2 regions of the Stenotrophomonas sp. STEN240 genome follow, and region 1 is predicted to be linked to the other one. Evidence: predicted binding sites of a transcription regulator. Region 1 holds the regulator's gene; the other holds the start of a gene.
What was found. Region 1 encodes FliA, which starts transcription of late flagellar genes. Its sites were predicted from a motif close to TAAAGTTTNNCNNNCNNNGGCCGATAA; they were not measured.
Positions count from the first base shown of each region.

Region 2: motA (flagellar motor stator protein MotA) is a predicted target of FliA. The motif match lies at 1,249-1,275, and genes of this name have one in related genera.

Region 1 is NZ_JBRRBO010000032.1:41,031-46,438, reverse strand. It holds gene flhA (flagellar biosynthesis protein FlhA) at 1-992, shown strand, start outside; gene flhF (flagellar biosynthesis GTPase FlhF) at 1,147-2,925, shown strand; gene ACVOKO_RS13760 (MinD/ParA family ATP-binding protein) at 2,912-3,796, shown strand; gene ACVOKO_RS13755 (RNA polymerase sigma factor FliA) at 3,793-4,542, shown strand; gene cheY (chemotaxis response regulator CheY) at 4,556-4,948, shown strand; gene ACVOKO_RS13745 (protein phosphatase CheZ) at 4,948-5,408, shown strand, end outside.
Region 2 is NZ_JBRRBO010000004.1:157,966-163,373, reverse strand. It holds gene ACVOKO_RS03420 (classical arabinogalactan protein 4) at 91-474, opposite strand; gene msrB (peptide-methionine (R)-S-oxide reductase MsrB) at 597-1,064, shown strand; gene motA (flagellar motor stator protein MotA) at 1,307-2,161, shown strand; gene motB (flagellar motor protein MotB) at 2,174-3,115, shown strand; gene ACVOKO_RS03400 (hypothetical protein) at 3,391-3,870, shown strand; gene ACVOKO_RS03395 (DUF4031 domain-containing protein) at 3,884-4,162, shown strand; gene ACVOKO_RS03390 (DUF6630 family protein) at 4,396-4,938, opposite strand; gene ACVOKO_RS03385 (DUF3297 family protein) at 5,068-5,316, shown strand.

The DNA.
Region 1 (5,408 bases):
CGCTGGGCCTTGAAGTCGGCTACCGGCTGATTCCGCTGGTCGACAAGACCCAGGGCGGTGAACTGATGGCGCGGATCAAGGGCGTACGCCGCAAGCTGACCCAGGACTTGGGCTTCCTGATCCCGCCGGTGCATATCCGCGACAACCTGGAGTTGCCGGCAACCCATTACCGCCTGTTGATCCATGGCGTCCCGGTCAGCACCGCCGACATCCACCCGGATCGCGAGCTGGCATTGGACCCGGGCAGTGCCATGGGCAAACTCGACGGCATCGCCGGCAAGGATCCGGCCTTCGGCCTGGACGCCACCTGGATCCAGCCGCACCAGCGCGCCCACGCCGAATCATTGGGCTACACCGTGGTCGACCCGGCCACCGTGGTTGCCACCCATCTGTCGCACCTGATCCGCGAGCACGCGCCGGAACTGCTGGGTCACGAGGAAGTGCAGCAACTGCTGGCCACCCTGGCCAAGAGTGCGCCCAAACTGGCCGAAGACCTGTCGCCCAAGGCGCTGCCGCTGTCCAGCGTGGCCCGTGTACTGCAGAACCTGCTGGTCGAGCGCATCCCGGTCCGCCAGCTGCGCAAGATCGCCGAAGCGCTGGTCGAAGCCGCACCCGTCACCCAGGACCCGGCCGCGCTCACCGCTGCGGTACGCAACGCCCTTGGCCGCTTCATCGTGCAGGAAATCGCCGGCTCCTCGCCGGAGCTGCCGGTGTTCACCCTCAACCCGCAATTGGAACGGGTCTTGCAGGAGTCAACACAAGGCAATGGTGCCGCACTGGAACCCGGTCTCGCCGAACGCCTCCACCAGAGTCTTGCCGAATGTGTCGGCAAGCAGGAGGCCCGCAACGAGCCCGCGGTTGTGCTGGTACCGGCCCCGGTCCGCGCCGCGCTGGCGCGCCTGGTCCGCCACAGCGTTCCCTCGCTGTCGGTCCTGGCCTACAGCGAAGTGCCGGAAGACAAACGCCTGAAGCTGGTCGGCACGATCAGTTGATGCAAGCCGAAAGCCGACGCCGGCAGCACTGCCGGCGACGGAAACCAGACACCTGCAGCAGCACGCACCCATTCCGCAAGAAGGAGCCCGTCACGCCATGTATGACATCGCCAACGCCACTCCTTCACCGCAACCCCACTCCCGGTACCAAAGCATGAAGATCAAACGTTTCGTCGCCGCTGACATGCGCACCGCCATGAACCTCGTGCGCAAAGAACACGGTCCCGATGCCGTGATCCTGTCCAATCGACGGATCGAGGAAGGTGTCGAGATCGTGGCTGCCGCACACTACGACGAAACCGCAGTACAGCAGGCATTGGAAGCGACCCGCCCGGCCCCGCCGGCACCGCCCAAGCCGCGCAGCGCCGCCGAAGCCATCATGGCCGCGATGACCCGCCGCAAGGCACCGGAGCCGGAACCGGTCACCGCCACCACCTCGGCCGTCGCCGCACTGGCGCGCTCGGCGGTAGGCGCCACCGGCCGCTCCATCGACAGCAGCGTTGAACTGGCACCGGGCAGCCGCTTCTCCGGCCTGCTCAAGTCGGCCGCGATCGAGCCGGTCGCACCGCGCCAGGCCGCCGTAACGCAGAGCCTGTTTGCCACCCAACCGGCCAGCGCCGACGAACTGCCGGTAGTGCCGGCATTCCGTCCCGCCGGCACGGCCGCAGTCGCCATCACGCCGCTTGCTGCCGCCCCGGTCAACACCGCGCAGGCCAGCTTTGCCGACGCCATTGCCGCCGTCACCATTGCGCCGCCCGCACCCGCACCGGTTGAACGCGCCCGCTTCGTGATCGATCCGCCGATGCCGGAGCCAGCCAGCCTGGCGCCCGTCGCGGCGCCGGCCCTGCCTGCCGCAGCGACGGCCGCTACCGCCTACATCGCAGCGCCGGTTGCAGCCAGCGCTCCGATCATCAACACCGCCGAAGTCGCGCAGCCCATCAACGCTGCCGTCACCGAAAGCGCGCCGGTTGCGGCCGCTCCGGCACTGAGCCCGGTGGCGACCAGCCCGGCCGTGGCCACCCGCGACGACGAACAGCTCAGCCAGCTGCGCCAGGAAGTAGCCGGCATGCGTCACCTGATCGAGCGCGAGATGAACCGCTTCACCGACGAACGCCTGCGTGGCAGCGCGGTGCGCGCCAACGCTTTGGACCTGATGGACGAGTACGGCTTCGACGCCGGCCTGGCCCGCGACGTCGCCACCCAGATTCCAGCCGATATCGATCCCAGCCGTGCCCGTGGCCTGATGCTGGGGCTGATTTCCAAGAAGCTGCCGATTGCCCCGGTCGATCCGATGGAAACCGGCGGCGTCATCGCCCTGGTCGGCCCCACCGGTGCCGGCAAGACCACCACCATCGCCAAGCTGGCCTCGCGCTTTGCCGAAGCCCATGCCGCCCGCGACGTGGCCCTGGTCACCACCGATACCCAGCGCATCGGCGCCCGCGAGCAGCTGTACGGCTTTGGCCGCCAGCTCGGCATCGCCGTGCACGAGGCCAACAGCGGCACCGATCTGAACCAGCTGCTGCAGAAGCTGGCCGACTACAAGCTGGTCTTGATCGACACCGCCGGTCTGGGCCAGCGCGACCGCGCCCTCACCGCCCAGCTGCAGTGGCTGCGCGCCGCCGGCCAGATCCGCACCCTGCTGGTGCTGCCGGCCAACACTGCTTTCCAGGACATGGACGAAGTGGTGCGCCGCTTCAGCGCCGCCAACCCGCAGGGCGTGGTGCTGACCAAGCTGGACGAGACCGGCCGCTTCGGTTCGGCCCTGTCGGTGGCAGTCGACCATCGCCTGCCGATCACCTGGGTAACCGACGGTCAGGACGTTCCGGAAGACCTTTATCGGGCCTCTGCCGCAAATCTGGTACTTCGCCTTGAAGATTTGCGCCGGGCGGCCGATATGCCCTGCAACACGGAGTTGAACAATGCAGTCGCGTGAGTACGCCAAGCTGACCAACACCTTCCCGCTGTCGGCTACCCGGCACGAACCGGCCGGCCCGGTACGCACCATCGCGGTGACCGGCGGCAAGGGCGGTGTGGGTAAAACCAATGTCTCGGCCAATCTGGCCGTGGCACTGGCAGGCATGGGCAAACGTACGCTGCTGCTGGACGCCGACCTGGGCCTGGCCAATATCGACGTGGTGCTGGGCCTGCAGCCCAAGCACACCCTGGCCGACCTGGTCGCCGGGCGCGCCACGCTGGAAGAAGTCATCATCGAAGGCCCGAACGGCGTGCTGGTAGTGCCAGCCGCTTCCGGCCGCCGGCACATGGCCGAGCTGCAGCCAGCTGAGCACGTTGGCCTGGTCAATGTGTTCTCCGAGCTCGAACGCGACCTTGATGTGATGATCATCGACACTGCCGCCGGCATCACCGACAGCGTGTTGACCTTCTGCCAGGCCGCCCAGGACACCGTGGTGGTGGTCTGTGACGAGCCGGCCTCGATCACCGACGCCTACGCACTGATCAAGGTGCTCTCGCGCGAGCGCGGCGTGGACCGCATCCAGGTGGTGGCCAACATGGTCCGCGACCCGAACGAAGGCCGCGCCCTGTACGAAAAGCTGGTGCGGGTCTGCGAGAAGTTCCTGATCGATGTCTCGCTGAATTACCTGGGCTGCGTGCCGCAGGACGACTGGCTGCGCCTGTCGGTGCAGCGCCAGCAGCCGGTGGTCAAGCTCTACCCTTCCGCGCCGGCATCGCTGGCCATCAACGAAATCGCCCGTCGCACCGCGCGCTGGCAAGCCCCAACCGCTCCGCGCGGCGGCGTTGAGTTCTTCCTGGAACGCATCATCCAGCAGAAGGTGAAGGCATGAACAATGCAGCCGCCCAATACCGTGAAGTCCAGCGCAACGCGGCCAATGACTGCATCGCCCGCCACGCCGACCTGGTCCGCCGCATCGCCCACCATTTGGCCGCGCGCCTGCCCGCCAGCGTCGAGGTCGACGATCTGATCCAGGCCGGCATGATGGGGCTGATCGAAGCTTCGCGCAGCTACGACGCCGAACAGGGCGCCTCGTTCGAGACCTATGCATCCATCCGCATCCGCGGCTCGATGATCGACGAGATCCGCCGTGGCGACTGGGTGCCGCGCTCGGTGCACCGCCGGGCCCGTGACGCCGCCGCCACCATTCGCCGCCTGGAGCAGAGTACCGGCCGTTCGGCCAGCGCCAGCGAAGTGGCCGAGGCGATGGAGCTGCCCCTGCCCGATTACATGCGGCTGGTCGAAGACGCCTCGCGCGGCCAGGTGCTGAGCCTGGAATCGCGCATCGAAGACCAGGGCGAACTGGATACCCCGACCACCGGCGGCCCCAATCCGCAGCAGGTTTTGGAGCGCAGCCAGTTCGGCGCCGAGCTGGGCAAGGCCATCGGCCATCTGCCCGAGCGTGAGCAGCTGGTGCTGTCGCTGTACTACGAGCAGGAATTGAACCTGAAGGAAATCGGCGCGGTATTGGGCGTAAGCGAATCCCGCGTCTGTCAGATCCACGGCCAAGCCATGCTGCGCCTGCGCGGGCGGCTGAAGATTTTCGAGGCGGCCGACGCCGGCCTTGAGGAACCATGAAGAGGAAAGTCTTTTGAACAAGAACATGCGCATCCTGATCGTTGACGACTTCTCGACGATGCGTCGCATCGTCAAGAACCTGCTCGGCGATCTGGGCTTCACCAATACCGCCGAAGCCGAGGACGGGCATGCCGCGCTGTCGCTGCTGCAGAGCCAGCCGTTTGATTTCGTCGTGACCGACTGGAACATGCCGGTGATGACCGGCATCGAGCTGCTCAAGGCGATCCGCAACGATGCCAAGCTCAAAACCCTGCCGGTGTTGATGGTCACCGCCGAAGCCAAGCGTGAGCAGATCATCGAGGCCGCGCAGAGCGGCGTGAACGGCTACATCATCAAGCCATTCACCGCGCAGACGCTGGAAGAAAAGCTCGGCAAGATCTTCGAACGCCTGGCTGCGAGCGCCTGATGAACCAGCTCGGGGAATTGAGCGACAAATCGGCCCTGGTGCAGCGCCTGCAGGACGCACTGGCAGCACTGGAAAGCGGCGACGAAGCCGGCTGGCGCAGGGAAATCGACGCACTGGCTGCGTTGCGTGCACAACCGATGATGTCCGGCCTGGGCCGGCTCGCGCGCGAGCTGGGCCAGGCATTGGGCGAACTGCCCAGCGTACCCAGCGAAGCCGGCGAGCTGGACGACGCCTGCGCGCGCCTGGACCACGTGGTGCAGATGACCGAACAGGCCACCCATCGCACACTTGATCTGGCCGAAGAATGCCGGGCGCTCACAGAGCGTCTGCGCAGCGACGGGCTCAATGCCGAACAGGGCGAAATCCTTGAGCGCATCCGCCACAACCTTACCGAAGTGGCACTGACCCAGAGCTACCAGGACCTTACCGGGCAGATCATCCGCCGGGTGGTTGGCATCGT
Region 2 (5,408 bases), on a different contig from region 1:
CGGCAGAAGCCTTACCGGTAATGCCCCAGCCGAGCATGGCTCGGCACTACACGGCCAAACGCCTGCCGAGTATGGCTCGGCACTACAGGGTCAGTGCGTGCCTGCCGGCGGCGGCACCACCTGCTGGCCCACGCCGCTGGGCACCGTGTCGTAATAGCGATTGGTACGCGTATCCAGCACCCGGCCCGGGCTGGTCTGGCGCATATGCGGCGCCGGCTGGCCCTTGCTGTCGTAGATCGGCCGCGCAGGCTGCGCCGGCTGCACGATCGGCTTCACCTTCGGAGCCGGTTTGGGCGGCTTGACCGACGGCGGACGCACCCCCTGCGGCTCCCGCGGCGTGGATGGCGGCAGCTGCGGTGGCGGCAAGGTCACCGGGCGCGTCGCCGTCGGTGCCGGTGGCTGCTTCAGCTGTGCCTGCAGCACCAGCGGCCAGGCCACCAGCAATGCCATCACCAGATACAACGCCCGTTTCATCGGCCCCTCCTGTTGTTGCACGTAGAAGCATGCGCCGGCACAGCTTGCGCGGCGATGAATGCGCCCTTGGACTGGCGCCGGCCCGCCCCTACCATTGATACCTGCCCCACGGATTCCGCGCCATGACCGCTTTCGACCTCAGCCCTCCCAGCCCCGCCCAGCGCGACGCCCTTGTTGCCGGCCTCAGCGCCGAGGAGCAGCGCGTACTGTTACAGCACGGCACCGAGGCACCGTTCTGCGGCGTATTCCTGGATAACAAACGTGACGGCGTGTACTGCTGCCGGATGTGTGCCCTGCCGCTGTTCCGTTCCAGCACCAAGTTTGATTCGGGCACTGGCTGGCCAAGCTTCTTCGCCCCCTTCGACCCGGCGCATGTGCGCGAGATCCGCGACATCAGCCACGGCATGATCCGCACCGAGATCGTCTGTGCCCGCTGTGGCAGCCATCTGGGCCATGTATTCCCGGACGGCCCACCGCCGACCTTTGAACGGCATTGCCTGAACTCGGTATCGCTGGGTTTCGTAGAGAACGGCCAGCCCTACCCTGACCCGCTGCAGCGCGGCGGTGCCGAGGCACAGCCAGCGGCCTAGCCCGTAGTGCCGAGCCATGCTCGACAGAAGCTTTACCGCCGTAGTGCCGAGCCGTGCTCGGCAGGGGCTTTACCGTTGTAGTGCCGAGCCATGCTCGGCAGAAGCTTTACCGGTAGAGCCTCAGCCGAGCATGGCTCGGCTCTACAAGGGCAGGTTGCTGAATCCGCCAAACAAGGCAGGGCTCTACAGATTCTGCTCTGACGGCCGACAACGGGATATCCCCATCCCCGCGTCTGTTCCCCATGCTCATCATCGTCGGCCTGCTCATTGTCATCTTCGCTGTCCTGGGCGGTTACGTCGGTGCGCACGGCCGCCTGGCCGCGCTATGGCAACCCTACGAGCTGGTCATCATCGGCGGCGCGGCGCTGGGTGCGTTCCTGATCGGTACGCCGCTCAAGACCGTCAAGCAGACCCTGCGCGCCACCGTCAGCGTGTTCAAGGGCCCGCAGTACAAGCGCCAGGACTATCTGGACGTGCTCAGCCTGCTCTACGAACTGCTCAACAAGGCGCGCCGCGAAGGCTTCATGGCGCTGGAAGAGCATGTCGAGAACCCACAGGACAGCGCGGTGTTCGCCAACTACCCAAAGGTGCTGGCCGACCATCACCTGCTGGACTTCATCACCGACTGCCTGCGCCTGATGATCGGCTCCAACATCGAGCCGCATGAGCTGGAACCGCTGCTGGAACTGGAGCTGGAAAAGCACCACCACGAGGCGCTGGAACCGGCCCACGTGCTCAACAAGGTGGCCGATGGCCTGCCCGGTTTCGGCATCGTCGCCGCGGTGCTGGGCATCGTCATCACGATGGGTGCCATCGGTGGTGACATCAAGGAAGTGGGTGCGCACGTGGCCGGTGCGCTGGTTGGTACCTTCCTCGGCATCCTGCTCGGCTATGGCTTCATCGGCCCGCTGGCCGCGGCGGTGGAAGCGCGCGCCGAACAGGACGCACGCATCTACGAATCGGTGAAGACCGCGCTGCTGGCCTGCCTGCGCGGCTACAACCCGAAGATCGCGCTGGAATTTGCCCGCAAGACCGTGCCGTCGGCATTGCGCCCGGGCTTCAGCGAGTTCGAACAGCATCTGAAGTCGGTCAAGTAAGGCGCCACGCATATGACCGAGAACACCAAACCCACGGTGATCGTGCGCCGGGTGAAGAAAGTCCAGGGCGGCGGCCACCACGGCGGTTCGTGGAAAGTGGCCTACGCCGACTTCGTCACCGCGATGATGGCCTTCTTCCTGGTGCTGTGGCTGATGGCCGCCACCACCAAGCCCGAGCGCGCGGCGATCTCCGAATACTTCCGCAACCCCAGCCCACTGGCTGGCAGCAGCAGTACGCCTGCACCCGGCATGGCCGGCCCCGGCGGCGCCAGTACCTCGATGATCAAACTCGGCGGCGCCACCGATGTGTCGCGCGGCACCAGCAATGACCCGTTCCAGAACAAGCAGGAAGCGGTGCCGACGCCGGTGCAGGAACGCGAGCGCGACCGGCAACGACTGGAGGCACTGAAGCAGGAGCTGCAGGAAGCGATCAGCAAGAGCCAGGCGCTGGAGCCGTTCAAGGACCAGCTGCTGCTGGACATCACCCCTGAAGGCCTGCGCATCCAGATCGTGGACAAGCAGAACCGGCCGATGTTCGACCTCGGCAGCGCGCGCCTGATGCCGTATACCAAGACGATCCTGCTGGAGCTGTCGCACTTCATCAACCAGGTGCCCAACCACATCAGCATCACTGGCCACACCGACACCACCGCCTATTCCACCCAGCTCGGCTACGGCAACTGGGAGCTCAGTGCCGACCGCGCCAACGCCGCGCGACGCACCCTGCTGGAAGGTGGCATGGAGGAGATCAAAGTGGCGCGCGTGGTCGGCCTGGCCTCCTCGGTGCTGTTCGACAAGATCAACCCGCAGAACCCGATCAACCGCCGCATCAGCATCGTGGTGATGACCAAGGAGGCCGAGGCCGCGGCGCTCAATGAGACCGCCACGCTGGCCTTGCCGCCCACTGCGTCAGCAGAGCTGGAAGTGGATGGGGTGCCTTCGGCGGTGGAGTGAGGGCTGTTGCTCTCTCGGCGATCGGAGACCTGAAGCTACCCCTCCCCAGCCCTCCCCTTGGCCTGCGGCCAAAGGGAGGGGGCGAAAGCGGGCCTGCGCCCAGATTTCGCCGGGCTGCACGAACAGCCCCCTCCCTTTCGCGCAGCGAAGGGGAGGGTTGGGGAGGGGTGATTCCAGCATTCACCCCACAGGATGAAACCTCCCTGCCCAGCCCCAGCAAACGCCAAACCGGCTTGGCGCCTACAATAGGCATCGTTTTCCACTAGCCGAATCCCATGTCCAAGCTCTCCAAAGCCAAGCGCGACAAGCGCAAGAAGCAGGCCCCGCGCCGTCCATTCGCCCGTCTCAACAGCCAGCAGCAGGTGCAGAACCACGCTGTGCTGGTGAATGAAGAAGGTCAGGTCGTGGCCGCCATCGGCCTGCAGGGCACCGAATGGCTGCTGTCCATCGGCGGCCAGACCATGGGCAATGCCGACAACCCGGTGCCGATGCTGGCCATGCTCAAGCACCTGGCCAATGTGCAGGAAAAGGAAGGCCGCAAGGTCACCCTGGAGTACTCCGCAGCGCTGCAGCAGATGATCGACGACCTGGCCGCCGACGAAGGCAAGACCGCCGACGACTACCTGGCAAACCTGGTTTCCGAGTTTGAAGGCATCGAAGGCGAAGAGGCCACGGAAGTGGCTGACGACGCCATCGCCATTGCCGAAGAAGTGCCGGACGCTGAAGTCGACGCCGACGGCAAGCCCAAGGCCTGATCCAGGGCCGAACGTGACGGTCTATATCGACGATGCGGTACATCCCTGGCGCGGCGAGCGCTGGGCGCATCTGATGGCCGACACCTTGCCCGAGCTGCATGCGCTGGCGCAGCAGCTCGGGATCCCCCGCAGGGCGTTCCAGAACCGCCCCAGCGGCGTGCACTACGACGTGCCGGCGCCGCTGCATGCGCAGGCCATCGTGCTGGGCGCACAGGCGATATCGCGGCATACCGATCGCACACTGGTGCGGCGCGTGATTGCCAATGCGCGGGCGCTGTACCAGCCGGAATAAGTGCAGCGTAGTGCCGAGCCATGCTCGGCAAGGGGCTTTACCGGCAAACCTGATATGTAGAGCCGAGCCATGCTCGGCAGCAGCTCTACTAGTACTGCCCCAGCCGAGCATGGCTCGGCACTACACATGGACACTACTGGTAATGCCCCAGCCGAGCATGGCTCGGCTCTACACATGGACGCTACTGGTAACGCCCCAGCCGAGCATGGCTCGGCTCTACAGGGGCTGCGGGCTTAGAACGGGTCGCTGCCGGGGCGCACTTCCACGCCCAGCAACGAGCACAGCGCCAGCATCGCTTCGTCGTCACGGCTCAGGGCCACCCAGCCGGCGTAGGCGTCTTCACCGGTATTCCAGTTCCACACCGTGTAACCGTGCTCACGCAGGCGGTCATGGGCGGTGGTCATCAGCATGGGCACGTCCAGGTCGGCGGTGAAGTCTTCGTCATCGAAGTCGCCCCCCCAGGCAATGTCCAGGTTCCAGCGCACGGCCATTTCGTTCAGCGCGGCGACAAAGGAATCGGTGTCCTTCCAGTCCACGTAGAAACCTGAACGCCAGTCGATGGCATCCTTCAGGTCCCACAGCCATTGCTCGTCGCTGGAATCTTCCTCGGCGCCGGCGCGCGCTTCACGCCAGGCGTCGAACTGCGCCAGCGCGGCGTCTTCGTCACCGGGATTGATCAGCCACAGCAGGTTCCAGACCCGCGCCGGATGGTCGTCTTCGTCGAAGTCCGGTTGCAGTTCGTCAGAGTCTTCGTAATCGGCGCTGTTGTCAGGCATGAGGCGGTTTCCACTACGTAATGCCGCGCATTCTGCGGCCAGCGGCGCGCCAGCGAAAGCCTTGGCGCGTCACAGCGGGTATCCTTGCGCCCCGAAGAGGGCCACGGTGGCCTTCACTGAAGCACTGATATGAGCGATACCCCTCCCGATCATCTGGCGATCAACCCGCAGAGCCCGTTCCACAATGCTGAAGCCCTGCAGCGTGGTGTTGGCGTCCGTTTCAACGGCGTCGAGCGCGATGACGTGGAAGAGTATTCCGTGCAGGAAGGCTGGATCCGCGTACAGGCCGGCAAGGCCCGCGACCGCCGTGGCAACCCGATGACGCTGAAGATCAAGGGTACGGTTGAGCCGTATTTTCTTGAGTTGAAGAACGTTTAAAGCTTGAAAGCCTGCATGGCTAGCTAGGAGCCTGCCCTCACCCCAACCCCTCTCCCGTGAACGGGAGAGGGGCTCGGATTGTGGCGGCTCGT